2 regions of the Mycobacterium bourgelatii genome follow, and region 1 is predicted to be linked to the other one. Evidence: predicted binding sites of a transcription regulator. Region 1 holds the regulator's gene; the other holds the start of a gene.

The links. The regulator LexA, encoded in region 1, represses DNA repair genes until DNA is damaged. The targets are predictions, from matches to a motif close to CGAACANNTGTTCG.
Region 2: G6N68_RS15085 (HNH endonuclease signature motif containing protein) is a predicted target of LexA. The motif match lies at 12,925-12,938, and genes of this name have one in related genera.

What each region holds. Positions count from the first base shown of each region.
Region 1 is NZ_BLKZ01000001.1:2,082,649-2,098,743, forward strand. It holds gene G6N68_RS09250 (Rv2732c family membrane protein) at 1-10, shown strand, start outside; gene G6N68_RS09255 (DUF349 domain-containing protein) at 27-1,379, opposite strand; gene G6N68_RS09260 (DMT family transporter) at 1,923-2,876, shown strand; gene G6N68_RS09265 (class III extradiol ring-cleavage dioxygenase family protein) at 2,999-3,688, shown strand; gene miaA (tRNA (adenosine(37)-N6)-dimethylallyltransferase MiaA) at 3,696-4,622, shown strand; gene dapF (diaminopimelate epimerase) at 4,627-5,508, shown strand; gene hflX (GTPase HflX) at 5,567-6,985, shown strand; gene G6N68_RS09285 (acyl-CoA dehydrogenase family protein) at 7,093-8,253, shown strand; partial or broken gene G6N68_RS09290 (TerC/Alx family metal homeostasis membrane protein) at 8,250-9,401, opposite strand; gene G6N68_RS09295 (LGFP repeat-containing protein) at 9,617-11,986, shown strand; gene lexA (transcriptional repressor LexA) at 11,989-12,690, opposite strand; gene G6N68_RS09305 (LysM peptidoglycan-binding domain-containing protein) at 12,998-13,480, shown strand; gene nrdR (transcriptional regulator NrdR) at 13,571-14,047, shown strand; gene G6N68_RS09315 (peroxynitrite isomerase) at 14,075-14,560, shown strand; gene G6N68_RS09320 (PhzF family phenazine biosynthesis protein) at 14,573-15,259, opposite strand; gene G6N68_RS09325 (alpha/beta fold hydrolase) at 15,302-16,095, opposite strand, start outside.
Region 2 is NZ_BLKZ01000001.1:3,448,162-3,464,256, forward strand. It holds gene G6N68_RS15045 (cytochrome P450) at 1-323, opposite strand, end outside; gene G6N68_RS15050 (TetR/AcrR family transcriptional regulator) at 428-1,054, shown strand; gene G6N68_RS15055 (PE family protein) at 1,116-3,008, opposite strand; partial or broken gene G6N68_RS31510 (PE family protein) at 3,639-5,476, opposite strand; partial or broken gene G6N68_RS15065 (IS1380 family transposase) at 5,601-6,996, opposite strand; partial or broken gene G6N68_RS15070 (IS1380 family transposase) at 8,481-9,866, opposite strand; gene G6N68_RS15075 (transposase) at 9,941-11,083, opposite strand; partial or broken gene G6N68_RS15080 (IS110 family RNA-guided transposase) at 11,426-12,634, shown strand; gene G6N68_RS15085 (HNH endonuclease signature motif containing protein) at 12,953-14,515, shown strand; gene G6N68_RS15090 (DUF2243 domain-containing protein) at 14,775-15,317, shown strand; gene G6N68_RS15095 (sugar epimerase family protein) at 15,326-16,095, opposite strand, start outside.

The DNA.
Region 1 (16,095 bases):
CGACCGCTAAGGCGCCAAGGCGAACGCTAGGACCGGCGGGTCAGCGCCCGGGCAGCGGCATCGGCCCACTGCCGCCACTGCTCGGCGTTGGCCCTGGCCTCTTCGGCTTCCTTGGTCTTTCCGGCGGCCTCAGCTTTGGCGGCCTGTTGTTCAAACTGCTCGACGCGAGCACGGAACTGCTCGGCTCGGGCCTGTGCCTGGGGGTCCGACCAATCCGCCTCGCCGGCCTCGCGCACCTTTTTCTCAATGGCGCGCAGTCGGCGTTCCAGCTCGGCGGACCGTTCCCGCGGCACCTTGCCTATGGCATCCCACTTGTCGGCGATAGTCCGCAGTGCCGCGCGAGCCGCCTCATGATTGCTGGTGTCGAGCTTCTCCGCCTCGGCCAGCAACGCTTCTTTGGCCTCGGCGTTGGCGCGCAACTCGGCGTCCTTCTCGGCCGTCGCGGCGTTGCGGGCGCTGAAGAACGCATCCTGCGCGGCTTTGAAACGACGCCACAAGGCGTCGTCGACGTCCTTGCTCGCCCGCCCGGCCGCCTTCCATTCGGTCAGCAGCTTGCGGAATTCCGCGCTGGTGGCGGTCCAGTCGGTGGAGTCGGACAGCTCCTCGGCCCGTCGGCAGAGGCGTTCCTTGGCTTGCCGGATATTTGATCGCTCTCGGTCCAAATCGGCGAAGTGCGAGCCGCGTCGGCGGTTGAACGCCTCTCGGGCGGCGGCGTAGCGCTTCCACAATGCGTCGTCGACTTTGCGATCCAGGCCGCTGATCGTCTTCCATTCGTCGAGGATCGCGCGTAACCGGTCGCCGGCGACCTTCCACTGGGTCGAATTCGCCGCCAGATCCTCGGCTTCGGCCGCCAACGCCTCCTTGCGCGCGGTCTGAGCCGCCCGAAACTCCTCACGTTTGGCACGAGCCTCGGCCGCGGTGGCATCGGCGTGCTCCCGCAGCGCGGCCAGTCGAGCGGCGAGTGCGTCGATATTGCCCAGCACGTTGGCCGTCGGCAGGGATTCCTCCAGCGCCAGGGCATGCGCCTTGATCTTGCGGGCATCGCCGGTGCCCGAGGCCAGTCGCTCCTCGAGCAGGGTGACCTCGGTGGCCAAGTCGTCGAATCGCCTGCCGAAGTGCGCAAACGCGGCCTCCGGGTCGCCGGCCTGCCAAGAACCGACTACGCGCTCGCCGGCCGAGCTGATCAACCAGACAGTGCCGTCGTCATCGACACGGCCGAACTGATGAGGATCGCTGCGCGGAGGCACTATCACCGGGTGGGAGGTAGGCCGCGGCACGGGCCTGGGTCCGGGACGCGGTCCCGGACGCGGAACCGCTCCCGGGACGGGTCCGGGCACCGACCCGGTCGAAGTGTCGCTAGTGGACTCGCCAGCCGTCATACGCTCGTCACCTACCCTTCGCGCGGCACTTTCCCGCGCACCTGCCGCGCGAAGCGGCACCCATTCGGTTGGTCGGCCGGCCGCGCTAGCCGCCGGGAACTGCCAACCAGTGTTTCAACAGTATGAAGCAGGTGGACAAGCCCCGTGCCGCGACCTTGGCAGGCGGTGGGGCCCGTCGTCTACAGCTTCACCAAAGAAGCCGTGTTTGTTGGGCCCAACAACCGTGCTCCGCTCAACGGCTCAATAACAAATCGGCTGGCCATCCAGTGGATCCCACGTACCTATCCGGTAACGCGGTAGCGTTCTCACAGACGGCGACGCACACTGGTTGCTAACCCCGTCTCGCACAGCTGCTACACAGCGGATGCACCGGATCCGCATAGCTTGGCGAGCAAGTATCCAATGCGTTAGCAGCCGGAGAACAACTTTCGGGACTGTGAGCAGGACCATAGAGTATGTAGCGAACTGCCAGCGCGCGACAGGTGTATCCGCACCTGCCCGGGGGAACGCTGGTGGGGACATTTGGGAATTGAGGGGTCATATATGACCGGGTTTCAGCTGGCCGCAATCATCGCTCTGTGCGCTGCGCTGGCATCGGCGACCGGGGACGTGATCCGTCAGCGATCCGCGCAAGAGGTCACCGATCAGCACGTCGGCCACCTACAACTGTTCGGCCTGTCGCTGCGCGACGCCCGCTGGTGGCTCGGCGGAATGGCGGCCGTCATCAACTACAGCCTGCAGGCGGTGGCGCTCATCTGGGGCTCCGTCATGCTGGTCACTACTCTGCAGGTGTCTGCGCTGCTCTTTGCGCTGCCGATCTACTCATGGATGACCAAACACCGCATCACCCGGTCCGAATGGATGTGGGCGGTGCTCCTCGCGGCTGCCCTGGCCGTGGCGATCAAAGTCGGCGACCCGACCGAGGGCCATCACCGGGCCCCCTTGCATACCTGGGTCGTCGTGGCCGCGGTGGTGACCCCGTTGCTGGTGCTGTGCGTGGTGCTGGCGCGGGTGTGGGTCGGCCGGCCCCAGGCGGCGGTCCTGCTGGCGATTGTCGCGGGTGCCTCGTTGGCGCTGTTCGCGGTGCTCACCAAGGGTGTCGTCGACGTTGTACACGATCAGGGTTTCGCCGGCGTGCTGGTCGCTCCGGAGTTCTATCCCTGGTTGGCGACGGCCCTGTGCGGGATGATTTTCCAGCAGTCCGCGTTCCGGGCGGGCGCGCTGACTGCCTCGCTGCCCACGATCACGGTGGCCAAGCCGGTTGTGGCCACGGTGCTAGGAATCACCGTGCTAGGCGAGAGTCTGGACGCAACTGGATACGAGGCGTTCGTCCTGCTCGTGGCGGTAGTTGTGGTGATCGCTGCGACGGTCGGCCTAGCCCGCGGTGAGGCGGCGACGATGGTCGCCGAGGCCGGCCGCGACATCAGAACGGATGTGGAGGACGGTCCCGCTCCTGACAGCGCCGGCACGGCGCTGGGGTCCTCGGTGACGCGATAAGACCCGATAAGACCCGATAAGACCCGATAAGACCCGATAAGACCCCGTAAGGCCCGGTAAGAGGCGGCGGGCGACCCGATAGCCGGGACCGTTCCGCCCAACCGAGACGTTAGTTTGGTGGCGTGCTCAGCTCGATCGCGATCGTCCCGTCCGCGCCGGTGCTGGTCCCGGAACTCGCCGGCGCCGCCTCGGCCGAGTTGGCGGATCTGTCGGCGGCGGTAGCCGTGGCGGCCGCCCTGCTCCCGACGCGCTGGATCGCCATCGGCGTCGGCGCCCAGGACACCGTGGTAGGACCCGACGCGGTCGGCACATTTGCCGGATTCGGCGCCGACGTGCGGGTGCGGCTGTCGCCGGGTGACACCACGCAGCCGCCGTCCGAGCTGCCCTTGTGCGCCCTCATGGCCGGCTGGGTGCGCGGCCAGGCGCGGCCGGACGCCGAAGCCCAGGTGCGCAGCTACGCCACCGACGAGGATCCGGATGTTGCGTTGGCCCGCGGCAGGGCGTTGCGGGCCGAGATCGACCAGTCACCCGGACCCGTCGGTGTGCTGGTCGTCGCGGACGGGGCCAACAGCCTGACGCCGAAAGCCCCCGGCGGCTACGACCCGCGCAGCGCCGAGTTCCAGCTCCATCTTGACGACGCGTTGGCCAGCGGCGACGTTGGCGCACTGCATCGGCTTCCCCCACAAATCTTGGGGCGCACTGCATTTCACGTTCTGGCCGGTCTCGTCGAGCTGGGGCCGCGCGCGGCCAAGGAGCTCTACCGCGGCGCGCCCTACGGCGTGGGGTACTTCGCCGGTGTCTGGCAACTCTGAGGCGGCCGTGCGGCCGCTGGCGATCATCGGCCCGACCGGCACCGGCAAGTCGCAACTGGCCCTGGACGTCGTGGACCGGCTCGCCGGTGAATTCGACGCGGAGATCGTCAACGCCGACGCGATGCAGCTCTACCGCGGCATGGACATCGGGACGGCCAAGCTGCCCGTCGATCAGCGCCGCGGCATCCCGCACCATCAACTCGACGTGCTCGACGTGACCGAAACCGCGACGGTGGCCCGCTACCAGGAGGCGGCGGCCGCCGACATTGAGGCGATTGCGGCGCGGGGAGCGGTGCCCGTGGTGGTGGGCGGTTCCATGCTCTACATCCAGTCGCTACTCGACAATTGGTCATTTCCCGCCACCGATCCGGCGGTGCGGGCGCGATGGGAACAGCGGTTGGCCGAGATTGGCGTCGGCGCGCTGCACGCCGAACTGGCTCGCCGCGACCCCGCGGCGGCCGCGACGATCCTGGCCACCGACGCCCGCCGTACGGTGCGTGCGCTCGAGGTGATCGAGCTCACCGGCCAGCCCTTTGCCGCCTCCGCGCCGCGCATCGGCGCCGCCCGGTGGGGCACCGTGATCATCGGATTAGACTGTGACACAACAGTTCTCGATGAGCGCCTGCGGAGGCGTACGGACGCCATGTTCGAGCAGGGCTTGGTCGAAGAAGTCCGCGGCCTACTGGAAAAGGGTCTGCGCGACGGCGTCACCGCGGGCCGGGCGCTCGGCTACGCCCAGGTGATCGCGGCTCTGGACAAGGGCGGCGACGCCGACCTGCTGGGCGAGGCCCGCGAACAAACCTTCATCGGCACCCGGCGTTATGTGCGACGCCAGCGGTCCTGGTTCCGCCGGGACCACCGGGTGCATTGGTTGGACGCCCAGGCGGACGGGATCGTCGACGACGCGTTGCGCGCGTGGCGGAACATATCCTGATCGAGTGATCTTTGCCAAGGGCCACGGCACCCAGAACGATTTCGTGCTGCTGCCCGATGTGGAGGCAGGGCTGGACCTGGCCGCGCATCGGGTAGCCGCGCTGTGCGATCGGCGCCAGGGGTTGGGTGCCGACGGCGTCCTGCGGGTCACCACCGCGGGTGCGCTCGTCCAGGCCGGTGTCCTCGAAGGTCTGCCCGACGGGGTGAGCGACTACGACTGGTACATGGATTACCGCAACGCGGACGGGTCCACCGCGCAGATGTGCGGCAACGGCGTGCGGGTATTCGCGCACTACCTGCGGGCCAGCGGAATGGAGTTGCGCGACGAGTTCGTCGTGGGGTCGCTGGCTGGGCCCCGGTTGGTCACGGTGCACCAGGCGGATCAGACCACCGCCGACATCACCGTCGACATGGGGAAGGCCAACAAGCTGGGCGCCGGTTCGGCGGCATTCGAGGCCATGGTCGGTGGCCGGCGGTTCGCGGGCATGGCGGTCGACGTGGGCAACCCGCACCTCGCGTGCGTGGACCCCGCGTTGACCAACGAAGAACTCGCGGCGCTCGATGTCGCCGCGCCCGTCGCTTTCGATCACCAGCAGTTTCCCGAAGGCGTCAACATCGAGGTGCTGACTGCTCCGGTGGGTGGGGCGGTCAATATGCGGGTACACGAACGCGGCGTGGGGGAAACCCGTTCGTGCGGCACCGGCACGGTCGCGGCTGCGGTCGCCGCGCTGGCCAGCACGGGCGCCGACACCGGCGCACTGACCGTTCGAGTACCGGGCGGTGAGGTCAGCGTCACCGTCACCAACGCCACCAGCTTTCTGCGCGGACCCTCGGTGCTGGTCGCGCAAGGGGAGGTCTCCGACGATTGGTGGAAGTCGCTGCCGTGAAAATCGTGAATATTCAGATGCGCTGGTCCGCGAGACCTGCCACCATCGGATCTTGCCTATGACACATTCTGATTCGCTCGACAAAGACACCACACCCAGCGTCGGTGAACTCGCACTCGACGACCGATCGGCACTGCGCCGGGTCGCCGGGTTGTCCACCGAACTCACCGACGTTTCCGAGGTCGAATACCGCCAGCTGCGGCTGGAGCGGGTCGTCCTGGTGGGGGTATGGACCGAGGGCACCGCGGCCGACAACCAGGCCAGCATGGCCGAGCTGGCCGCGCTGGCCGAAACCGCGGGCTCGGAGGTGCTCGAGGGCCTCATCCAGCGCCGTGACCGCCCCGACCCGTCCACCTATATCGGTTCGGGCAAGGCTGCCGAACTTCGCGAAGTCGTGGTCGCGACCGGCGCCGACACGGTCATCTGCGACGGTGAACTGTCTCCGGCGCAGCTGACCGCGCTGGAAAAGGCGGTCAAGGTCAAAGTCATCGACCGCACCGCGCTGATTCTGGACATCTTCGCCCAGCACGCGACCAGCCGGGAGGGCAAGGCCCAGGTCTCGCTGGCGCAGATGGAGTACATGCTGCCCAGGCTGCGCGGTTGGGGCGAATCCATGTCGCGACAGGCCGGTGGGCGCGCCGGCGGCAGTGGCGGCGGGGTGGGCCTGCGCGGCCCCGGTGAGACGAAGATCGAAACCGACCGCCGCCGTATCCGCGAGCGCATGTCCAAGCTGCGCCGCGAGATCAAGGCCATGAAGCAGGTTCGTGACACTCAGCGCAGTCGACGGCTCGACAGCGACGTCCCCTCCATCGCCATCGTCGGCTACACCAATGCGGGCAAATCCAGCCTGCTGAACGCGCTGACGGGCGCCGGGGTGCTGGTGCAGGACGCCCTGTTCGCCACCCTGGAACCCACCACCCGCCGTGCGCAGTTCGACGACGGCCGCCCGTTCGTGCTCACCGACACCGTCGGGTTCGTGCGGCATCTGCCCACCCAGTTGGTCGAGGCGTTCCGCTCGACGCTGGAGGAAGTCGTCGACGCCGACCTCTTGCTGCACGTTGTCGACGGGTCCGACGTGAACCCGTTCGCGCAGATCAACGCGGTCCGTCAGGTGATCTCCGAGGTGGTCTCCGACCATCACGGCGACCCGCCGCCGGAGCTGCTGGTGGTGAACAAGGTCGACGCCGCCGGCGACCTAGCGCTGGCCAAGCTTCGGCACGGCCTGCCCGGTGCGGTTTTCGTCTCCGCACGCACCGGCGACGGAATCGACGCACTCCGAACCCGAATGGCCGAGCTCGTCACCCCCACCGACACCGCGGTAGACGTGGTGATCCCTTATGACCGCGGCGATCTGGTCGCCCGCGTGCACGCCGACGGACGCGTGCAGCAAACCCAGCACGACCCCGAGGGCACCCGGATCAAGGCCCGCGTCCCGGTGGCACTGGCCGCCAGCCTGCGGCCGTTCTCGTCGCGGTAAGCCACAAACCGACCCCGAAGTCACCGGGCCCGACCCGGGCCGAGTCTCTACCAACCGTCCGGTTGGTATATTCGGGGAAACCAGTTTTTATTTCCGGAAGGTCATCCATGGGCAGCGCCGTCAAATACCAGCGCACACTTTTCGAAGCCGAGCACGATCTGTTCCGCGAGTCCTACCGGAGCTTCCTCGAGCGGCACGTCGCGCCCTATCACGACGAATGGGAAAAGAACAAGATCGTCGACCGAGGGGTCTGGCTGGAAGCCGGTAAGCAGGGATTTCTCGGTATGGCGGTGCCCGAGGAGTACGGCGGCGGGGGCAACCCCGACTTCCGCTACAACACCATCATCACCGAGGAAACCACCCGCGGGCGCTTCAGCGGAATCGGATTCAGCCTGCACAACGACATCGTCGCCCCGTACCTTCTGCACCTGGCCAATGAGGAGCAGAAGCAGCGTTGGCTGCCCAAGTTCTGCACCGGCGAAATCATCACCGCTATCGCCATGACGGAACCGGGCACCGGTAGCGACCTGCAGGGGATCAAGACCCGTGCGGTCAAGCAGGGTGACCACTACGTGCTGAACGGGTCAAAGACGTTCATCACCAACGGGATCAACTCGGATCTGGTGATCGTCGTCGCCCAGACCGACCCGGACAAGGGTGCGCAAGGGTTCAGTCTGCTGGTCGTCGAGCGGGGCATGGAGGGCTTCGAACGCGGTCGCCACCTGGACAAGATCGGTTTGGACGCGCAGGACACCGCCGAATTGTCGTTCACCGACGTCAAGGTTCCGGTGGAAAACCTGCTCGGTGAAGAAGGCATGGGCTTCATCTACCTGATGCAGAACCTGCCCCAGGAACGGATCAACATCGCGGTCATGGCCGCAGCCGCCATGGAGGCCGTGCTCGAAGAGACGCTGCAATACACCAAGGAGCGCAAGGCTTTCGGCAAGCCGATCGGCAGTTTCCAGAACAGCCGGTTCGTGCTGGCCGAACTGGCCACCGAGGCCACGGTGGTGCGCATCATGGTCGATCAGTTCATCGCACTGCACCTCGAAGGAAAGCTGACCGCCGAACAGGCCGCGATGGCCAAGTGGTACTCCACCGAGAAGCAGGTCCACCTGATCGACCGCTGCCTGCAACTACACGGCGGATACGGCTACATGCGCGAATACAACGTTGCCCGTGCGTATCTCGACGCCCGGGTGCAGACGATCTACGGCGGCACAACCGAGATCATGAAGGAGATCGTCGGGCGCAGCCTCGGGGTCTAATTCTCGAGGTTGTACGCGTCGTACCCGTCGCGGATACGTTGCAACAGCGCCCGCAGTTCGCGTTCCTGTTGTGAGTTGTTGCGAATTTCGTTGCCAACGAATCGATCTCGTATTCCGCTGCCACCCAGCGCGGCAAACTATGCCTCGCGTTCGCTGGGATAAGCTGCGGAGCCCACGGAGTTCGGCATGCGACCGTGACTTGAGACGATCGAGACCAACGCGGTGATCGTCAGGACCATGACGATCACGACCAACGACATCTGCGTGCTGATTTCCGGTACCGCGACCTGCTTGCCGTGGTTGATGAACGGAATGTTGTTGTCGTGCAACGCCTGAAGGACGAGCTTCACACCGATGAAACCGAGAATCAGCGCCAACCCGTACGACAGGTACACCAGCCGATCCAGCAGAGTGTCGACAAGGAAGTACAACTGGCGCAGGCCCATCAGCGAGAAGGCGGTCGCGGCGAAGACCAGAAACACGTTCTGGGTCAATCCGAACATCGCCGGCACCGAATCGAAGGCGAACAGCAGATCGCTGCCGCCGACGGCGAACATCACCACCAGTAGCGGAGTCATCGCCCGCCTGCCGTTTTCGACGACGAGGAATCGGCCGCCGTCGTAGTGCTCCGAGGTCCGCAAAAAGCGATGAGCCAACCTGATCATGACGTTGTCGGCGTTGCGTCCTTCGGGCTCTTCCGGTTTCGCCAGGCTGATCGCCATGGTCAACAAGCCCAGACCGAACAGGTAGAACACCCAATTGAAGTTCTCGATGAGGGCGACGCCGAGCAAAATGAATCCGGTGCGCGCGACGAGAGCCAACGCGATACCGAATAACAACACCTTCTGCTGCGCGACGCGAGGCACCTCGAAGCTGCTGAGGATTACCAGGAAGACAAACAGATTGTCAACGGACAACGCTTCGTTGCTCAGATAGCCCGCGAAGTATTCGACACCCATGTTCGGGCCGCCGAAGATCACCACCCCGATACCGAACACGATCGAAACGCCGATATAGAACGTTGACCAGACTGTGGCTTCACGTAACGTCGGCACGTGCGTATTGCGTACCTGGACCGTGTAGTCGAACAACATCAGACCCGCGATCAAGGCGATCGTGAGGCCCCAGGCAAGTCCGGAAACACCCATTTGCGCTGGGCTTCCTCCCGCGGCGGCAGTGGGCTAGATGTCTCCGGCACGGTAGTGCAACCACCCGACCGGGCGCACTTCACTTTCTCGCGACACGGCCGCAGCCCGGCATCATTTCGACATCGGCTAGATATCCGTTTCCGTAATATCTACGATTTGACTTCGCATTTCTCGTTCGCTAGAGCAAAGTTATGCGAGCCCGGCGACTATGCGAAATGCAGCTGGGGCGTCGGCTGGGAGGCTTGGTGAACGGGCAGAGAGGTCAAGTGAGCAGGGTGGTCGGGCGTGCGCTGCTCAGCTTGGTGGCTGCGGCGATGACCGCTGTATTGCTGGCGCCCACCGCGCCCATTGCATCGGCGTCTCCCATCGGCGACGCCGAGGCCGCAATGATGGCCGCTTGGGAAAAGGCCGGGGGAGACACGTCCACGCTCGGCGCGCGTAAAGGCGACGTCTACCCCGTCGGGGACGGATTCGCCCTCGAGTTCGACGGCGGCAAGATGTACTTCACGCCGGACACCGGCGCTCATTACTTGTACGGCCCGATCCTGGACAAATACGAGGACCTTGGCGGCCCGGTCAACAGTGACCTGGGTTTCCCGACCATCAACGAAGTTCCCGGCCTCGCCGGACCGGACAGCCGGGTCGGCACCTTCGCCGCCAGCGACAACCCGGTGATTTTCTGGACGCCCGATCACGGCGCATTCGTCGTGCGTGGCGCGATCAACGCTGCGTGGGACAAACTCGGCAGCTCGGGCGGGCTCCTGGGGGCTCCGATTGCGGACGAAAGCTATGACGGGGACGTCGCCTCGCAGAAGTTCACCAGCGGAACGATTTCCTGGAACAGGAAGACCAAGGAATTCAGCACCGATCCGGCGAACCTGGCCGACCAACTGAAAGACCTGCAGATAGCGCTCGATCCCACGGCGGCCATCAACATGGCGTGGCGCGCCGCTGGTGGCGCAGCGGGCCCGCTAGGGGCCAAAAAGGGCGGTCAGTATCCCATCGGCGGTGACGGGATCGCCCAGGACTTCAACGGCGGCAAGATTTTCTACAGTCCCGCCACCGGGGCGAATGCCGTCGAAGGTCCCATCCTGCAGAAGTACGAGTCGCTCGGCGGGCCCGTCAGCAGCGATCTGGGCTTCCCGACCAGCAACGAGGCCGACGGCGGCATCACCCCCGCCAGCCGGATCGCCGAATTCTCGGCCGCTGACAAACCGGTGATCTTCTGGACCCCCGAGCACGGGGCATTCGTGGTGCGGGGAGCCATGAAGGCCGCCTGGGACAAACTAAAGGGACCCACGGGCACGCTCGGCGCTCCGGTCGGCGATCAAAGCGTGGACGGCGACGTCATCTCGCAGAAGTTCACCGGCGGCAAGATTTCCTGGAACCGCGCCAAGAACTCCTTCGCCACCGACCCGGCGAACCTCGCGCCCTCGCTGTCTGGCGTGCAGGTGACGGGGCAGAACGCGCCCGCCACCGCGGGACCGGCCCCGCAGGACAAGAAATTCACCTGGCATTGGTGGTGGCTCGTGGCGGTCCTGCCGGTGCTGCTGCTCATCGTCATGTTCGTCCTGGTGGTGCTCAGCTTGCGTAGGCGTCGCGCCGCCGCCGGCGAGCCCGCGGCGTACGACCAGTTCGACCGCCACTACGAACACGAACACGAACATGAGCACCCGAACGAGCACGAGGGTGTTGCCGGTTATGACGCCGCTCCCGACGGGCACTGGGGATCGCGAGAGGAGGGCGATTTCGGCTCCGAGCACTTCGCGCCCGAGGACCAGCGTCCGCAGGAACCAGCCGCGCCGGAGACCGGGGTCGCGCAGCGAGTCAGCTGGCCGCGCGGTGCTGGAGCCGGGGTCGGGTTGTTCGACCATGGCGGTAGGGACGAGGATGTCGAGTCCGAACCGCACAGCAACGACGTCGTGGCCGACTACGCGAACCCTCGCGAAGACGAAGACCCTGACTCGGTGGACACCACGCCCATTCCTTATGGCGTTCTGACCGAGGTCGAGACCGATGCCGGTGCCGGTGCCGACGAGTCGCCGGTCCTCGAGGAGGAGCCCGAAGTCCCGGAGGCCCCGGTATCCGATGGTGGCGTCCCAGACCGGCCCGACGAGTCCCAGAGCCTGGGCGAAGCGGTTCCGGACACCTCCTACCCGACGAGCGGCGGCGCCGCCGGTGAGCCTTCGAGTGCCGGTGAGTCGTCAGGTCCTGACATCGTTGTTCCCGACACCGGCCCGCCGGCGCCTAAGCCACCGCGAGCTCGGTCGGGACGGCATGCGGCCGCCGATGATGATGACGACGACGAATACGCGCTGTCAGACGGCCACGAACCGGCCCTGAACCCGGTGTCGGAGCCTGCCACGGCGTCTGCGGCAGGGCCCACGGCGGCGGTGCGTCCGACCATCCACTTGCCGTTGGAAGACGACCCGTACCGGCCACCCAATGGCTATCCGATCAAGGCCAGTGCCCGCTTCGGGTTGTATTACACGCCGAGCAGCCCCTTGTATCACGACACACTTGCCGAGCTCTGGTTCATCAGCGAAGAAGCCGCGCGAGCCAACGGCTTCGTCCGAGCGGATTGACGCTAGATCTTGCGGATGACCGTGACGACCTTGCCGAGGATGGTCGCGTCATTACCGGGAATGGGATCGAAGGCGGGGTTGTGCGGCATCAGCCAAACCTGACCACCCGCGCGCTTGAAGGTCTTGACGGTGGCCTCCCCGTCAATCATGGCCGCGACGATGTCGCCGTTGTCGGCGACGTTCTGCTGCCGTATGACCACCCAGTCACCATCGCAGATCGCCGCCTCGACCATCGAGTCACCGACCACCTTGAGCAGAAACAGCGTGCCTTCGCCGACCAACTCACGCGGCAACGGAAAAACGTCTTCGACTGCTTCCTCGGCCAGGATTGGCCCACCGGCCGCAATGCGTCCGAGGACCGGCACAAAAGTGGGTTCCGGCAACGCATCTGACCCAGCCACGTCGGTCACCGGCCCCGTCGGAGCGCCGTCGTCGGCGCCGCGGACATCTACCGCCCTCGGCCTGTTCGGGTCACGACGCAGGTAGCCCTTGCGCTCCAGGGTGCGCAACTGATGAGCAACCGACGAGGTCGACGTCAGGCCGACCGCATCACCGATCTCCCGGATGCTGGGCGGGTATCCGCGGTTCACGACGGAGGTGCGGATGACATTCAGGATGGTCCGCTGACGCTCGGTCAACGTCGAATCAACCGCATGCAGTCCGCCTTGCGCGCCAGTACCTGAGGTGTCGTTGCTGTCGCTCATGGAAATGAACTCTAGCCCCACCTCGCACGAGAATCAAACATGTGTTCGACCGCGTGTCGCACGTCGACGATCCGGCGCCTGAGCACCTGAATCACAAGTGTGTAACTCTCGGCGCGTCCGGGTATCCGGCGTTCATGGGACCCACAGCGACCGAACCGAACTTGTCGGTGGTGTGGGTTAGCGTTTTGCCCGTGCGACACGCATCGCTCAAATGTTCGGATATCGAACACCTGAGCGACTATGGTCGAACAAGGTCGAACAAGGTCGAACACACGAGCGATTAAGCAGTTGTCCGGAGGAAGCCGCCATGACTCTCATCTACGCAGGTCCGTCTCGCACCTGGAATCCGTCCCGCCCGGTGCACGAGCCGCGGGCGGGAAGGGTCGGAGCTGGGCGGACACGCCGTCCGGGCCCGTCTCGGCCGGCCGGAGCTCCCTTGCGCTACCGCGGCACCGGCGTCGCGGTGTCGAGGGCGCCGCACCGCCGGCGGCCCGTTACGCCGCTGACCACGGTCGGGCTGGCACTGCTTGCCGGGCTGATCACGTTGTGGCTGGGCGCGGTGGCGAACTTCGGCGGCATGGTCAACGGCGGCTCGTCCGACGCGACTGGCCGCGTGCCGGACACGCTCGCCGTGGTGCGCGTCGAGCCGGGGGAGTCCCTGAAGGACGTCGCGGCTCGGGTCGCGCCGGACGCACCCGCTCGGGAGGTTGTCGAGCGGATTCGCGAGCTCAACGCCTTGAACTCGTCGGCGCTGTCCGCTGGTCAGACGCTTATCGCTCCGGTCGGCTGACCGACCGTGTCGTACGCGAGGCCGTGTATGGCGGTACGCGAGTACGCTCTTAGACGTCCACGGATATCCGGATACGGCGAAGGAGCGGCGATGCACTGTCCGTTCTGTCGCCATCCTGACTCGCGCGTAATCGACTCGCGGGAAACCGATGAGGGCCAAGCCATTCGGCGTAGGCGGTCGTGTCCGGAGTGTGGTCGACGATTCACGACGGTGGAGACGGCGATCCTGGCCGTAGTGAAACGCAGCGGCGTCACCGAACCCTTCAGTCGCGAAAAGGTGATCAGCGGCGTGCGCCGAGCCTGTCAGGGCCGTCAAGTAGACGACGACGCGTTGAATTTGTTGGCACAGCAGGTCGAAGACACCGTGCGGGCCGCCGGATCCCCGGAAGTGCCCAGCCACGAGGTCGGCTTGGCCATTCTCGGTCCCTTGCGTGAACTGGACGAGGTCGCATATCTGCGGTTCGCCTCGGTGTACCGGTCCTTTTCGTCGGCCGACGACTTCGAGCGTGAGATCCAAGCGCTTCGCGCGCATCGCAAGGTGTCGACCTCCACCACGTCGTCCAGCTGAGCGTTGGTGGGCCGCTAGGCTCACCTGGTGGCTCCCGAACTGCACCCTGATGTTCAAGCATTGGCGCCGCTCCTGGGTACCTGGGCGGGCCGCGGCAGAGGCGAGTACCCGACGATCGAGTCGTTCGAGTACCTCGAAGAGGTCGTGTTCGCCCACGTCGGCAAGCCGTTCCTGGTGTACGGGCAAAAGACCAAGGCGGTAGCCGACGGTAAGCCCTTGCATGCCGAGACAGGGTATTTGCGGGTACCGAAACCGGGCCAGGTCGAGTTGATCCTGGCGCACCCGAGCGGAATCACCGAAATCGAGGTCGGCACGTATTCGTGCGACGACGGCGTCATCGAAATCGAGACGACCACAGCCGACGTCGGTCTCTCGCCCACCGCCAAAGAGGTGACCGCACTCGGGCGTTCGTTCCGAATCGCCGGTGGCGAACTGTCGTACTCAGTGCGGATGAGCGCGGTTGGACAACCATTGCAGCATCACCTCGGTGCCGTATTGCAGCGCACGGAGTGACGCCTTCGGGTGTCAGTCAACCTGTCGCACACCATCATCGACGACTCGGCCGGCCACGCCGACCCAGCCCTCGGGGCTCCAACTGGTGTGGATCAGCGAGCCCTTGCCCTGAGTGATGGTGAGATCGCGGCTGAGGTAATCGGTCATTCGAATGGCCGCCGAACCGGTTGCTTCGTCTTCCTCGACACCCAGATTGGCCGCGAAGAAGCGGGCCCGCAGCGCCCCGGCCGATTCATCGGTCCACGCCCACAGGTAGTGCGCCGTGTCATCGGGAAAGTCGGCGGGGTCCGCGGACGTTAGCGCATCGACCGCTCCGAGATCGTGAATGGTGAACTCGGGCGCCCATTCCGCGCGTGCGCTGACGCGTGTCAGATCGCCCTCATACCCGACCTGGATGACGCCGGCGGGCACCTGCAGCGTCTTGATCGGTGTCCCTTGCTCGCGTAGCCACCAAGCCGCCCCGACGGTCGGGTGGCCGGCGAATGGCAGTTGGGTGCGGGGGGTGTAGATGGTGGCGTGCGCGGTGGTGGCACCGGTGCCAGGAAGATCGACGAATATGGTTTCGCTGTAACCCAATTGGGCCGCCAGGCGCTGCCGGTCGCGGGGTGCGACCTTACTGGCATCGACCACGCCGAGCGGGTTGCCGAAGTTCCCGTCGGGATCCGTGAAAACGCGCAGCACGGTTACGTCGATGCTCATGACTCGACGGTACGACTACGACTCAGATTGCGCTGCTAGGACTCAGGTTGCGCTGCGTTCGTCGGAACCGATCGCGCTGAGCACCGCCACACGGGTATCGGCCGGACCGGCGACCGTTCCTTCGCCGCCGCCAGTGCGCAGCAATTCCCGCAGCGCCGCCTGATCGTATTCCGGAGGCTCGGTGGTGTCGATGAAGCCGAGGACCACGTCGATGAACCGGGCCGGGTCGTCATGGAACGGGAAATGCCCAGAGCCCTCGAAGATTTCGAGCCGGGACCCGGGCATTGCGGCATGCGCCATCTCGGCGTGACGGACGGGGACGACCACGTCGTGGCTGCCCCAGATGATCTGCACCGGGATGGCCTGGGTCAAATAGCAGCGGTCCAGCATGGTGACGATCTGCCCACGCCAGTCCACCACGGCGCGCAACGTGCGACTGAACGCCGCCGACGCCGTCGGCTCAGGCAGGTCGTTGAGGACCCGCAGCATGTTCGGCAGATCGCGTCCCAGACGGGTGGTCCCGACCGCTTGGCCTACGACCTTCCCGACGAGTTGGATCGCCGGCAGCAGCAACGGCAGCCGCAGCACCGCAAGCGCTTCGGTGCCCATCGGCAGGGAGGCCAATCGCAGCACGAAGTTGACGTCTTTGGTCACGCCACCGGCGCCGACCAAGATCAACCGTTCGACCATTTGCGGGAACTGGTAGGCAAATTGCATTGCTACGCCGCCGCCCAGCGAATGCCCGATGATGGTCGCCCGCTCGATGTCGAGCACGCTGAGCAGGTCGCGCATGCCATTGGCGTAGGCCGCAACCGAGTAGTCGGCGCGTGGTTTGT
Region 2 (16,095 bases), 1.4 Mb from region 1:
GTCAACATTCGCCGCAACCGGTGGTGCTCGGGGTCGTCGGCGCGGGCGAACATGACCGGCGGCGGTTTGTCGCCCGAGCCGGGCGGCTTGACGACGGCGGGGATGGTATCCGCGGACAGTCGCGGATCGACCAACGCCGCCCTGATGTCGTGGTAACGGCTCACCATCCACGCGGGCTTACCGTGGTACATGACGCGCTGCAGACCGGATTCCGCACGCCAGGCGGCGAATTCGGGCGGCGGCTGCAACGGGCAGTGTGCGGGACGCGGGACGGGGACGACCGGGAGATCGGTGTCCGAGCGGAAATCGGAAGTTGTTGACATCAGCACCGTTTCCGTTAAATGTCAGTTATCTGTCAGTTACGCTGAGCGTAGACTTCGGCCAATTGGCAGTCAACGGGCAGTCAAACGATCAACTAGGGACGACGATGACCGCGGTTGAGGATCGACCATTGCGAGCCGATGCGGCCCGTAACGTCGACCGCATCGTGCGCGCCGCGCGCGACGTCTACCGCGAACTGGGTGCCGACGCACCGATCGAGGCCATCGCCCGCCGCGCTGGCGTCGGCGAACGCACCCTGTACCGCAGATTTCCGGCCAAGGCCGATCTGGTCAGGGCCACACTGGAAAGCATCGCCGAGGGTCTCACCCCGACGATCGAGGATGCCCGTCGAGCCGACGACCCAGTGGACGGGATCGCCCGACTGCTCGAAGCGGCGATATCGCTTGCGTCGCAGGAACACCACTTACTGACCGCGGCCCACCAGGCCGGCTCACTGACCATGGACATCTCGGCCGAGCTTGATGACGCGCTCGCCGAGCTTGCACGCCGCGGTCAAGAGGCCGGCCTCATTCGCAACGACTTGGTTGCCGACGATCTGCCGCGTTTGATCGCGATGCTGCACAGCGTGTTATGGACGATGGAACCGGGCAGCGACAGCTGGCGACGTTATCTCGCTTTGGTTTTGGACGCGATATCCACGCGTCCGGCACAGCCGTTGCCCCCGGCGCCACCGTTCCGCTATGACACCGAATCGAGCGGTTGGCCTTTGTAAAAGGTGTTGTAGCAGGTGTTGAGGGCGGCGACCGGCGTGCGGTTTCCCGACCCCGCCCCGCTTAACCGAACAGCGTGCCGCCCTTGCCCGAAGTTCCGTTGGGCCCAGCTTTGCCATTACCAGTGGGTGGGATGCCGCTAAGGCCGCCAGGGCCGCCGACTCCGGCGGCACCGCCGGGGCCGACCAGTTGGGCGTTGCCGCCGTTGCCGCCGGCTCCGCCATTACCTCCTAAGCCGAACGGGTTGTCGTTCATGCCGCTCCCGCGCGCCGCGCCGTTTCCGCCGCTTCCGCCATCGCCGCCGCGGCCACCAGCGCCGTAGACACCGCCGCCCGCGCCGCCGTTCCCACCGGCGCCACCGACGTTCCCGTTCCCACCGGCCCCACCGTTACTCCAAGTGGCCATAGGGCTGTCGACATTGAGAAAACCGTTGCCGCCCTTGCCGCCGTTTCCGCTGGCGCCGCCGCTGCCGCCGGCTCCACCGTCGCCGAACAGCTGTCCGGCAGCGCCACCGTGCCCGCCGGAACCTCCGGCGCCGGCATGACCGCCCGCGCCTCCCTCCCCCGTTTTCACGGTGTCTCCGCCAGAGCTACCGCCATTACCACCGACCCCCCCGGAGCCCCCGACTCCGCCGGCACCACCGGCACCGCCGTTGCCGGTCAGCCAGCCGCTCCTGCCGCCGCCGCCGCCAGCGCCGGCGGCACCGCCATCACCGGCGGCCCCTCCCTTACCCCCCTGCCCGCCCGCCGCGGGACCGAAGCCACCCGCGCCGCCGGCTGCACCGGCGCCACCGTCACCGCCGGCGCCACCCGCGCCACCGGTACCGGATATCCAGCCACCATTTCCGCCAGTACCACCTGCGCCGGCAGCACCGCCGTCACCACCGGCACCGCCGCTGCCGGCGATGCTGTCATCCGCCACCGCCGGCGCCCCAGCACCACCGGCACCCCCGGTACCACCGTCGCCGCCGCGGCCGGCGTTGCCGCCGTTGCCGAACAGCCCGCGCGCCTCGCCGCCGTGACCACCGGCCCCACCGTCACCCCCGGTACCGCCGGCGCCGCCGGCGGCGTTGAATCCGGTGTTGCCGCCACCCTTGCCGGCTGCTCCGCCATAACCGCCGGCTCCGCCCTGGCCCCCATCCCCGCTGATCCAGCCGCCAGCCCCGCCGTTGCCACCTATGCCGCCCACGCCGCCGGTGCCGCCATCGCCGACGACGGTGCCGTCGGGCTGATTGAATCCTGCCCCGCCCGTGCCACCGGCACCGCCGGCGCCGCCGTTGCCGAACAGTCCCGCGGCCCCGCCGTGACCACCGTTACCGCCGTTGCCACCGGTGGGGAAGGCCGGGAGGGCCGCGCCAGCGGTACCGGCTCCGCCCGCCCCACCGGCACCCCCGTTACCCCATAGCCATCCGCCGGCTCCACCATTGCCGCCGTTGGCACCAGGCCCGCCCGCACCGCCGTTGCCGCCGTTACCGAACAACCCCGCCGCACCACCGTTGCCACCAACGGCTCCCGCGGCGGTTTGGGAGTAGCCGTGACCGCCGTTACCCCAAAGCAGCCCGCCCGCACCGCCATTCGGATTGGCCGCGGTCCCATTGGCACCATCGCCAATCAGCGGGCGCCCCAACAACGTCTGCGTGGGGGCGTTAATCAACCCCAACAGAACTTGTTCGGCGTTTGTCGCCTCGGCCTGGACGTACGCACCGCTTGCCGCCTGTAGCGCCTGGACAAATCGTTCGTGGTACTGCGCCGCCTGGGCGCCCAGTTGCTGATAGCTCTGCGCGTAACCGGAAAACACCGCCGCAACGGCAGCCGATACCTCGTCCGCACCGGCAGCGGCCAACGCCGTGGTCGGCACCGCCGCGGCCGCGTTGGCCACACTGACGCTCGATCTTATGCCGGCCAATTCTGTTGCCGCGCTGAGTAGTTCAGCTGGAGACACGAGCACGAACGACATTGCGGTTTCTCCCCTCTGAAGGCACGGACATTGGCATTTTGCATAATAACGCGCGTCACGTTTTTCGGAAGCTACTCGAGTAGCGCACTCATAGGCCGACGGGGCGGCATTCTGCTAAATCGGTTGTGATCCGCCTGTATTGACGCTTGATGCAACCATTGTCGTTGCGTCACTCAATCACTCGACGTGCGTAGAAGTGGTCGTCAGACTCGTCGTTCTCATCGCCAGCAGCGACCGCCAGGAGGTGAATTGCGTAGTTGCACTTAGTAACAAGCTAAGGCTACCCGACGGCTGCCACGGATCTAACCGTGGTCATCTAGCGACCAAACACTCTATTTACGGCCGGTCAAAATGGTAGGAGCCGAAGCTTTGTCCTTCCGATCTTGAACATGTCGATTTCGTCTACAGCGATTAAATTCTACTCTGCCGCAATACAACTCGCAGTCCTGCGCATGACCTTATCGATTTCCCTCATCCCGCGGGCTTGGCGAGCGTCGTGTCGTCATCCAAGACATCGCATCGCCCAATTCAACAGTTCCGGCGCCTATTGCGGATACGGCCGCAACTGGGCACGCCCGGGGCAGCGGGCACCCGGTTGCGTTAAGTGGCCGATCGTTTCAGACGAAGCGGTTACCCAACGACGCCAGGCGGACCGAACAGCGTTCCGCCCTTCCCGGGGGTTCCGTCATCCCCCGGTTGGCCGGATGGCGACCCGGTACCGCCGGTGCCGGCAACCCCGGCGGTTCCGCCAGAGCCGACCAGTTGCGCGTCGCCGCCATTGCCGCCGGCTCCGCCATCACCTCCCTCGCCGTCACTGTTCACGGGGAGCCCATCTCCGCGTAGACCGCCCGCGCCACCGCTTCCGCCGTCGCCGCCGCGACCGCCAATGCCGAAACCGCCCGCAGCGGCGCCGCCGTTGCCACCGGTTCCCCCGACATTGCCATCCCCACCGGCCCCACCCCAACCCGACAGTTGGGGCTGATTGACGTTGATCGGGCCGTTGCCACCTTTACCGCCGTCTCCGCTGGCCCCGCCTTTGCCGCCGGCTCCACCGTCGCCGAACAGTTGTCCGGCAGCCCCACCGTGCCCGCCGGAGCCTCCGGCGCCGGCGTTACCGCCCGTCCCGCCGGAGCCCCATTGCGAGATTGCACCGCCGCTGTTGCCATTACCGCCAGTCCCCCCGGCGCCCCCGGCGCCGCCCGCACCACCGACGCCGCCGGTGCCGATCAGCCAGCCGCTCCGACCGCCGCCACCGCCATCGCCAGCGTTGCCGCCGGACCCTGCAGTGCCTCCCGACCCACCCGCAAAGTTGCCGGCGCCACCCTTGCCGCCGCCACCACCGAGGCCGCCGTCACCGCCAGCGCCACCCGCGCCACCGTTACCCGATACCCAGCCACCATTGCCGCCGGTACCACCAGCGCCAGCGGCACCACCATCGCCAGCGGCGCCGCCAGTGCCACCCTCCCCGTTACCGTTTGACGGCCCAAAACCACCAGCTCCTCCGGCGCCACCATCGCCGCCCCGGCCGGCATTGCCGCCGCTACCGAACAACCCGCGAGCCTCTCCACCATTGCCGCCGGCCCCACCATCACCTCCGGTACCACCTTTGGCGCCGGTGCCGCTGAATCCCGTGTTGCCGCCACCTTTGCCGGCCGCTCCGCCGTGACCACCGGCTCCGCCATCGCCCCCTTGCCCGCTGATCCAGCCGCCAGCCCCGCCGTTGCCGCCCACGCCACCCACGCCGCCTTTGCCGCCGTCGCCTGCGACGGTGCCGTCGGGCTGATTGAATCCTGCCCCGCCCATGCCACCGGCACCGCCGGCGCCGCCGTTGCCGAACAGTCCGGCCGCCCCGCCGTGACCACCGTTACCGCCGTTGCCACCGGTGGGGAAGGCCGGGAGGGCCGCGCCAGCGGTACCGACTCCACCCGCCCCACCGGCACCTCCGTTACCCCGTAACCATCCGCCGGCTCCACCATTGCCGCCGTTGGCACCAGGCCCACCCGCACCGCCGTTGCCGCCATTACCGAACAACCCGCCGCACCACCGTTGCCACCAACGGCGCCCACCGCGGTTTGGGAAAAGCCGTGACCGCCGTTACCCCAAAGCAAACCGCCAGCACCGCCATTGGGATTGGCCGCAGTGCCATTGGCACCATCGCCAATCAGCGGCCGCCCCAACAACGTCTGCGTGGGGGCGTTAATCAACCCCAACAGAACTTGTTCGACGTTCGCAGCTTCCGCCTGAAGGTAACCACCGCTGGCCGCTTGCAAAGCCTGGACGAACCGTTCGTGGTACTGCGCCGCCTGGGCGCCGAGTTGCTGATAGCTCTGCGCGTAACCGGAAAACGCCGCCGCAACAACCGCCGATACCTCGTCGGCACCAGCGGCAGCCAACGCCGTGGTCGGCACCGCCGCCGCCGCATTAGCCTCGATTTTTCGTCGAGGGTGATTTCGGTCGGACTTGGCGATGGGGTGCGTGGTGTCTGGGGTTTGTGTGGTTTAGGGCGTGTTGGGGTTGTCCCGTGTCGCCGGGTTGGCGGGCTTTCCCAGGGCCGGTGGTCTTTCGTGCTCGGTTGGTCAGCTGGGTTGTCGGTCAACCGAAGGCGGTGCGGATGTGTTGCCATGCGGTGGCGATGGCTGCGGCCCATCGCCAGGTGGCGTCGATGCGTAGTCGGGTTCGGCGGGCGCCGCGGGTGATGCGGGCTGCGACGTGCAGGACTCGGTAGCGGAAGGTAGCGATCTCGGCACGGGTCAGGCCGGGGTGGCCGGTGAATCCGATGAGCTGGCACCAGGTGACCAGATCGGCTGCGGCCAAGACGATTTCCAGCCAGGCGGCGTTGGCGTCGAATGCCTGACACGGCAGGTTGCGCAGGCCGGTGGCTTTGAGTTCGCGGATGCGGTCTTCGACGCGGGCGTGTTGGCGGTGGCGTAGTTCCAGACCTGCCACCTGGCGGCGACCACCGGGCGGTGTGTCGGTGATGAACGCGGTGACCCGCATCCCGTCGGCGTCGGTGAACCGCAACTGCGCACCCGGATGGGCCCTTTCCTTGCGCAGGATCAGCCGGGTCCCCGCCGCCACGATGACAGGTTGACCAGGTTGGTGGCCTCGGCGACCCAGGCGCCCTCGCGGATACCACCGTCGGTGTCGATCGCCGGATACCAGCACTGCCCGATGTTGAGAGTGTCCACAGCGTCCTGCACCCGCCAATCCACGGGTAGCCGAAGGAGAACCCCACGCCGCGGCGCGGCAGGCGTCGGCGAAGTCGTGGGTGGCCCCGGCGGTGTCGCAGCGCACCAGCACCGCCGGCTTGTCGGGGTCGTCGCGATGATCGGGGTCCGGCCGCCATCGCGCCGGCAGGCCGGCCAGTGCCTGCGCTAGGACACTGACGTGGTCAGCTGCGGTGTTGGAGCCCGCGCCACCGGGGCGCAGTAGGCGGCCAGCGCTTCCCCGCCGGCGATCTCGGGCGGTCCACGAAGGCCAGCAGCGGGTGGTGACCGTAGGTCTTTTTCCAGGTCGCCCCTGCCTTCTCCTTGTTATCGGAATGATCGAGGACCAGGGTGGCGTCGATGTCGATGTGCAACCAGCCACCCGGTGCGGCGGCGCCGGCGGCCCAGGCCGCTGCGCGGGCCGCAGCCCGGGCGGCACGCACCCGCGGTAGGTGCGAAGCATCGATGCGCTCATCGATTAGCCGCCACATCGTGGTCGTGGAGGCTTTGGCACCCAGGACATGCTCACGGTCGCCGCACAGTTGTCCGACCGCGTCGATGCAGTCCGCCCCATCGGCGACCGCGGCAGCCAGATCAGCGAACACCTCCCCGGGCGCATACACCCACGGGCCCCGGTAGGTATCTGCCAACGCGGCGGTGACCTGCGCCGATAACCCGCTGCGGTCCGCGAGCTCACGCACCATGGCCATCCCGGCATGCGACACGACACCATAACCGTCGGCGGAAACTTTCACCCGCGACCCGACCGCGATATTCTTCACCTGCGAGGTGCCTTCCCGCTGGAACGACTGAACCCGTAGAGAAGTCCAATTATTCCTTGCAGGACAGGCACTTTCGCATATCTACACCCCGAAACTCACAACGTTTCACGAAAAATCCGGGTTAGCCACACTGACGCTCGATCTAATCCCGGCTAACTCCGTTGCCGCACTGAGCAATTCAGCTGTGGATACGAAGACGAACGACATTGCGGTTCCTCCCCTTCCAAGGAGCTGCCGATATTGGCAATTCTGCTAATAACCACGTCACCGCGCGCTCTGGGAGCACTTTTGCAGCACTCATAGATTGGCGCGCCGCTGGGTGCTGACTTGGGTGTGGGCCGCACCTGTCAGTGGTAAGAAGCAACCATTGTTGTTGCGGCGTATGCCATTCAAGCCCGACGTTATAGAAAATGGTCGCGTGTGCCCTGTCCATGTCGTCGGTGGGTGCCCTCGGCTCGCGAGTTGTGCAGCTAGACGCAGGAACTGCGGCTGGTCACTAAGTTGCTCTCGCGGACGAATTCGTTGCTACTAGCATTTGGAGATCGTGAGTAGCGCGGGGCAAAATGATGCCACCCACTGCTCTGAATTTCGTTCTAAAACTCATGTCGATTTCGTGTACACCTCCTTTGAATTTCTCATGCATGGCTAGGCATGTCTCGTCGCCATGCGCGTGACGGCTCGTTTCACAGGAGGGGCTGACGGGTGGCGTGATTCTTTGGGTTCCACACGCGCGACGAAAAGTGTTGTGTGACCAACAAACCCATGCGCTCTGCAAGCTCGTGGTGCGCGGCGTCGCGCTCGGTCGATCGGCCGGGCAGCTATTCGGTGGCGAGGACGTGATTCCTTGCGGCCAGTCGTCAATGTGGCCCATGGCCACGGGTAACGCCGCGCCGAGAGAGCACGAGGTGGTCAGCACGTGGCACCTCCACGTAGGTCCCTCGTTGATAGCGAGCCGCGGTATCGGCTGCGACGTGTGGTGCGACGAAAAGGTCGCATTCGCCCCGGATTACAAGAACCCGCGTCGTGACAGCGGCGAAGTTGACGGCCGTCGCCTTGTTGCGGTCCAGATACGGCAAAGCTATCTCGAAGAATGCGTGTCCCGATTCGCAGACAAGCTGGTCGAACTCCGCCTGGATACCCTCCTCCGTCTGGGCATTTGCGATCCATCGCCGAAACCGTTGCCACGTTGGGGGAGACGCATGGACGAGCTCAGGCACCGTCATACCTGCGCAGTACAAGTCACTGGACTACAAACGCGCACAGCGTGAGTCGGATGTGTAGCGCGTCATCATCTTGATGCTCCTATCTGTGTTACGGGTCAAGCGGCGTCAATGAGCTGGATCTTTAGCCTCAAACCACCGATGGGCCGTCGTGGTGATTGGTTGAGCCTTTGATCTTGATTCTGGTGACGGTGGACGCGGGGTAGCTGCTGGTCTGCCCAGCTTTTCCTGTGGGGTCCTGGTTGTCGGGTCGTGTGATGATGTTCAGGTTCGTTGTGGGTGGCCGATGATGTTGTGCCACAGGGTGATCCAGGCGGGTTCCCAGGGCCAGTGGGTGGGTAGGTGCAGGATCGGTTTGCGCTGGGGTCGGGCCAGGCGTGCGGGGATGTTGACCAGGTGTCGGCGCAGGGTGGTGCCGCGGGTGTTGCGGTGGCGGGTGCCGGCCAGGGTCGCGGCCGCACGCAACAGGTTATGTGCGATGGCCGCGCAGATCGCCCATGCGCAATTGGCGCCGAAGCGTCCAGAAGGTATGTGAGCCAGGGTCCGTCGATGAGATCTGCGAAGGTGGTTTCGATGATGGCGTGGCGGCGGTGAGTGATGTCAGCGTCGGTGGCGGGCTCGGTGGAGTTGGTGAAGAACGGGTGATACCGCCAGATCGGGAACAGTCCGTCGGGTTGGGTGGCGTCTTTGACACGGCGCACGATCAGGCGGGCGGTGATCGCCTCGGTATCGGATTCGGCCATGGTGTAGGTGGTCTCGGCGACTTCGGCGTCAGAGATCCATGCTCCGGTATCGGGATCGAGTACGGCGCCGGGGTATTTCACCGGGGTCCACGCGCCCTCGGGAATCGCGTCGATGGCGCGTTGCACTGCGGTGTTGCGGGTCAGCACCAGCGAGAACACCGCACCGTAGCGGCGGCAGGTCCGGATCACCGCACGGTTGCCGTAGGCACCGTCACCGCGCACGGTGATCAGCCCGCTCACCCCGGCTGCGCGGGCAGTGGTGATCGCCTGGGCGACCATACGGGCCGCACCTTTGCCGGAGTTGGCTTTGCCGGCGGAGCCGGATCCCGGTCACCACTGGGGCGCGGTGTCGGTACTGACGGTGGTGACCAGAGGCGAGGCCTTTGCGCAGGACCTGCTTGCCGGCGATCTTGGTGTGCCCGTAAGAGGCGCCCTGCTTGGCGTGTCCATAGACTGGGCGCACCAACGAATCGATATCGATGAAGGCACGCACCTGCGCGCCGGGCAGCAGATCGGTCCGTTTGCATAGACCGGCCAGATGCTCGGCCAGCACCGAATCCAACTGGCGGGCATGGCCGAAGGTGAACTCCCGCAACAGAGTTCCCACCGTTGAGGGCGCATACACCCGGTGAAAAAGGGTCTTCATCCCGCCGGCGCGGACCAGGTCGACATCGTCGATGTAGTCCGCGCCCGCGCACATGCTCGCGATCAGGGTGGCCAGTTTCGGGGCGGGGTTGGCCGACCCGGACTTGATCCGAGGTGCCGTGATGTGAATCTTGTTGGCCAACAACTCCGACAGGCCAGCCTGCTCAGCCAAGACCATCACCGGCACCAGGCCCGCGCACGACACGAGATTGTCCTCATCGAATACGGCGGACTGCGGGGTGAAGGTGTGGGACACTCGCACTGGAAGTGCCTTTCTCGAACTGGACCGATTGTTGCCTGAAGAACACCAATCATCCCAGCTCAGAGGGCACTTCCTTATACCGACACCCCGACAGACAGCTCATTCGTCAGTGGATCCAGGTTTAGCCAGCGGCGGTAGTCGGCGGCGAGGGTGTCGTCGCGTTTGAGTCCGCGTTCGAGTCGGGAGATGTCGTTGGGCCAGACGCCGAAGTGGTTGGCGACGGCGCTGAGGGTGATGTTTTTGGCTTGCCGGGCGGGACGTAGGTCGCTGTAGTCATCGATCGGGCAAGGCGCGGTGAGGTGTCGAAACATCTCACGCGCGATGGCGCGTTTGAGCAAGCGCAGGATGTCTTTTTTGGAGCGGCCAGCGGCGAGTTGGCAGGCGGTGTAGTCGCGGGTGCGGGGGTCGTGGGACCAGCGGAGCAGGGCGATGCGGTGCAGTGCGTTGTTGGCGGCGCGGTCTCCGCCGCGGGAAAGCCGGTGGCGGGTGGTCTTTCCTGAGGATGCCGGAATCGGCGCGGCGCCGGCGAGCATCGCGAACGCGGCTTCAGACCGGAGTCGATGAGCGTTGGTGCCGGCGGTAATGAGCAGCTGGGCGGCGGTGTCAGGTCCGACTCCGTAGGCCGCCCTCAGGGCCGGATTGAGTTTCGAGGTCAGGGAATCGAGTTCGGCGGTCAGGTCGCGGTCTTGGCGTTCGAGGAACTCAATGCGCTGGGCCAGCGTTTTGCAGGCGGTCAGTACCGACACCGTGGTCGGATCCTCGTGCGCGGTGGGGTGGCAGCGTGCCAACGCTTCGACCAGTCGCAGGGTGGTCCGGTAGCGGCGGTAGCGCTCGCGCAACTCGGCAGGAGCGGTGACGAGGAGGTCTTTGATCTGCTGAATGGCCGCGGTGCGGGCTTTGATCGCGCCGCGGCGGGCAACCAGCAGTGCTTTGAGTGCCCCGGTGTGGGGGTCTTTTGGCACAGCCAGTCCATGGCCGGCCAGCACCGCCCGGGCGGCGCTGTGGGCGTCTAGGGGGTCGGATTTACCCTGTCGCCTCCGCGCAGACCGATCGGGGCGGTTGACTTCGACGACGTGGATATTGTTGGCCTGCAATGCTTGTGTGAACCCTGCGCCGTAGCTGCTGGTGCCTTCCACGCCGGCACTGACGACCTCGCCCGCTACGGGCCCAGCAGATCGCCGCCCAGTAGCCCGTTGGGTTGGTGCGGAACTCGGCATCGCTGAGCAGTTGACCGGTATCGGTGATCGCGGCCAGGTGGATGGTGTCGAGATGAGTGTCGGCGCCGATGACGATGCGGCGGTCAGATGTCACGATGGTGGTGTCCTTAAGTTCGTAGGTGCAGTTACTTCGTGTTGTTACGTTGTGCTGTGACCCGGGCGGGTCGGGTGAGGTTGTTGGTGTGTTGCCGGCTTGATGGTGCGGCTTGAGAGGACTGGCCGCCCGACCCGCTTGGACTTCTCTGGCCGCTGATTGAGATCTGCGATGTGATCGCTTGTTTAAGGAAATGCTGGCGGGTGGTCCGTGGGGAACATGTTGGCAGACAAGCGAATAGAGGCGAGATGACTGCGGTCCAGTTGTGGGCTGGTGTGGACGTCGGCAAGGAGCATCACTGGGTGTGCGTGGTCGATGACCACGGTGCGGTGGTGCTTTCCCGAAAGTTCGTCAACGACGAGCAACAGATTCGTGGACTTGTTTCCGATGTGGACAAGCTCGGTGGGCAGGTGTCTTGGACAGTGGATCTGACCACCGTCTACGCCACCCTGTTGTTGACGGTGCTCGCCGATGCCGCAAGTCGGTGCGCTATCTGGCGGGCCGCCAGGTGTGGCAGGCCTCGGCGACCTACCGCGGCGGGGAGGCCAAGACCGACGCCAGGACGCGCGGGTGATCGCCGATCAATCCCGGATGCGCGGTGCCGATCTGCCGGTGCTGCACCCCGGCGATGACGTGATCACCGAACTGCGGATGCTGACCGCCCATCGGACTGATCTGGTGGCTGATCGCACCCGCACCATCAACCGGCTGCGTCAACAGCTGGTAGCGGTCTGCCCGGCCCTGGAGCGAGCAGCTCAGCTGACCCAGGATCGTGGTTGGGTGGTGCTGCTGGCGCGCTACCAGCGTCCGAAAGCCATTCGGCAGAGCGGCCTTTCGCGGCTGACGCGGGTGCTGGCCGATGCCCGGGGGTGCGTAACGCCGCTGCAATCGCAGCGGCGGCCGTGGCTGCGGCGAAGACCCAGACGGTGCGCCTGCCGGGCGAAGAAGTCGCCGCTGGGCTGGTCGCACAACTGGCCCAGGAGGTGATCTCCCTCGATGAACGCATCAAGACCACCGACGCCGACATCGAGGGCCGATTTCGCCGCCATCCACTTGCTGAAGTAATCACCAGCATGCCCGGCATGGGATTTCGGCTCGGCGCCGAATTCCTGGCCGCTGTTGGTGACCCCGCCCTGATCGAGTCGGCTGACCAACTCGCGGCGTGGGCCGGGCTGGCCCCGGTCTCTCGCGACTCGGGGAAACGCACTGGACGCCTGCACACTCCGAAGCGCTACAGCCGACGACTGCGCCGGGTCATGTACATGTCCGCGCTCACCGCCATCCGCTGCGACCCGCTTTCCAAGGCCTATTACCAGCGCAAACGGAACGAAGGAAAACGACCGATCGCGGCCACCATCTGCCTGGCGCGACGCCGCACCAACGTCCTCTACGCGCTCATCCGTGACAACCGCACCTGGCAACCCGACTCACCCCCAATCACACAGTCGGCGGCTTGACATCTTCATTGAGAGTCCTCTCCTGCATATGAACCTGCGGTGGGTGACAACCCGGTAGGGCGGGCAGACAAGACATTGATGAGGCAGCGGACAGGCTCCTGATTAAGTCATGTCCGCCCTGCCAGGGCTGCTGTGGTACTTGCCCGCACGTCGCCGGTGAGACAAATCAATTGGAAGACAGCCCAGCAGGACGTCAGTCAGTGCGCGTGTCATCACCGGCAGCGAACGAGCAAGACCATCCTCACCCGAACTCGGTTAACAGGATCAATGTCAGTCCCGCTGGCTAGAATCGAAAGTATGTTTGACTCCCAGTTGTCGATGTTCGACGATCCGCAGCCCGCGCCGTCGAAGGCTCGGTTGACCGAGCGGGTGGTGCCGCAAGAGGCGTTGGCGTGGCTGGATGAGAGTTTGGTGCGGCGGGAGGCGTTGCTGTCCACGACCGCGGAGACCACGAAGTGGCTGGATCGGGTGCGGGCGGCGGCGCGGGTGGAGAATCAGGCCGCGGCCGCGCAGTTGGTGGCGATCGGGGAGTTGTTCGCCCAACGGTTCGCCGACTGTGGGTGTGATGAGGACTGGGCCATCGATGCGATGGCCGCGGTCGCCGCGGAGGTGGGGGCGGGGCTGCGGATCAGTCGGGGGCTGGCTTTGAGCCGGCTGCATTATGCGCGGGTGATGCGTGAGCGCCTGCCCAAGACCGGGGAGGTGTTTGGTGCCGGCGACATCGACTTCCGTGCTTTTATCACGATCGCCTATCACACTGATGCGATCGAGGACCCGGAGATCCTGGCCCGCGTCGATGAGTTGATCGCCGCCAACGTGGGGCGTTGGCCGTCGCTGACCCGGGGTCGGTTGGCCGCGCAGGTGGACAAGATCGTGGCCGGCCAGGACCGCGATGCGCTGCGCCGGCGCGACCAGCAGCACACGGATCGGCAGGTGTGGATCGGCGGGGATCAGGACGGCATCTCGCGCATCGAGGGGTTCTTCCTGACCCCCGACGCCCACGCCCTGGACAAGCGGCTGTCGGCGCTGGCGGGCACCGTGTGTGCGCATGATCCGCGTAGCCGGGAGCAGCGCCGCGCTGATGCGTTGGGGGCACTGGCGGCCGGGGCGGACCGGCTGGTGTGTCACTGTCAACGCGCCGATTGCACCGCTGGTGGGAAGAAGCCGGCCTCGCCGGTGGTCATCCACGTCATCGCCGAACAAGCCACCCTCAACGGCGCCGGCACCACCCCGGCCTGCGAGGTCCGCGCCGACGGGCTGATCACCCCTGAGCTGGTGGCTGAGTTGGCTCACACCGCGGCCGTGGTGCCGTTGGCTCATCCCGGCGACACCGCGCCGGAACCGCATTATCGGCCGTCGGCGGGGTTGGCGGATTTCCTCAAGTGCCGGGATCTGACGTGTCGGTGGCCGGGGTGTGAGGTGTCGGCCTGGGACTGCCAGCTCGATCACACCATCCCCTATGCCCAGGGTGGGCCCACGCATGCGGGGAACATGAAGTGTTACTGCACTTTTCATCATTTGGTGAAGACATTTGTGGGCTGGACCGAACAACAGTTGGCTGATGGCACCCTGATCCTGACGTCCCCGAGCGGGGACACCCACGTCACCACCCCGGGCAGCGCGTTGCTGTTCCCCAGCCTGTGCCGGCCGGTGGGGGGCATGCCTCGTCTCGAGGTCAAGGGCCACGAGGACTACTGCGGGCAGCGCGCCGCGATGATGCCCCGCCGGCGCCGCACCCGCGCCCAAGACCGCGCCACACGGATCAAGGCCGAACGCAAACGCAACCGCCAAGCCCGCGCCAAGATCCGCATCTTCAGCATGACCGGCGAACTCGTACAAGGCCCACCGCTGGACCCCGACGACGAACCCCCACCGTTCTAGCGGCGGGGCGTCGTAAACACTTCATCTCAGTCGCATCTGCAGCCGCTGCCGCACGGCCATCACCCGCTGACGCGAACTGCGCGCATTTGGCGACCCGGGTGACAGTGGCTTTGACGAGCCAGCTGAGCCAACGGCCGGGCAGGCACACCTCCATACGTTCGGCGGCAACGCGGATGGCGGCCGACAACCGCTCAGCCCTTAGATGTCGCGCAGCGCCCACTGGCGTTTCAACGACCAATCAACGGGTACGTCAGGCGCTATGGCGGCCCCCACCACGAGTGATCGTTTCGCGGCGGTGAAAACGCCGCGGGTCCTGCCAGGTGTACTGCTCGGGCTTGGCCTCGGCGGCTTCATTGACGGCATCGTTCTGCACGAAATTCTCCAGTGGCATCACATGGTCAGCCATGTCGAGGACTATCCGACCGATACTCTGGCGGGACTACAGGCCAACACCGTCGCCGACGGCGTGTTCCACGTTGCCGCATGGTTGCTCGTTATGGCAGGAACAACGTTGACGGTTCTGTCATGGCGGGAGCGCCGCGTTGCGCCGAACTGGTCATTTCACTTCGGCCTTCTCGTTATGGGTTGGGGAATTTTCAACGTCATAGAGGGACTGATCGACCATCAGATCCTCCAGATTCACCATGTGCGGGATGACCTCGGCGCGCCCTTGTCCTGGGACATCGGCTTCTTGATCTTCAGCGTGCTGTTGGTTGTAGTCGGCTGGCTGCTGTACAAGCGAGGCGCCCGCCAGTTGGAATCGCAGTCGATAACGCGGGACCCAAGCGTCGGGAACCGCTGATAGAACGGCTACGGCGAATCCAGCAGCCGGATTTCCCCCGTTGAGCCGTCGACCTCGACCATGGCTCCCTGCTGCAGCCGCCGAGTGGCGCCCTGCACGTCGACCACACAGGGAAACCCGAACTCCCGGGCGACCACTGCGGCATGCGACATCGGGCCGCCGAGTTCGGTCACCACGGCGGCGGCGTAACAGAAGGCGGCGGTGTAGCCCACGTCGGTGACCTCGGCGACCAGGATCTCGCCGGGCTCAAGGTCGTCGATGGTTTCCGGACGCACGATGCGGACCCGACCCCGGACCTTTCCGCCGCAGACCCCGACGCCGCGCAGGACGTCCCCATCGGCCATAACCGTTGCCTCGATGGCAACCGGCTCCCAACTCCCGCTGAACACGGTGGGCGGAATGACCGCCGCCAACCGGTGCTGCTCGGCGCGGCGCCGCGCCACCAGCTCGGAAACGTTGTCCGGCAGTGCATCGAGCTCGTCGACCAAGAGGTAGAACACATCCTCGGGGGCGGCGAAAACACCGGCGTCGGTCAGGCGACGACCGTACTCACGAAGCAGGCCACGAAGCACCCAGATCGCCCGAACCATCTTGTCGCGACGGACTTCCCGATCCCGAAGCTGACGCGCGGCCAGCACCGCAACAGGCCTGGCCCGCAAGGGAATCGACGGCGGCGGTGGCGGCGGGGTGGGCGGGGCATCCAACGCCTTGGCCACCATCCTGATCAGCAGCTCGGGATCGTCGGCATAACTGGTCGACAGCATCTCGACCTCAGCGG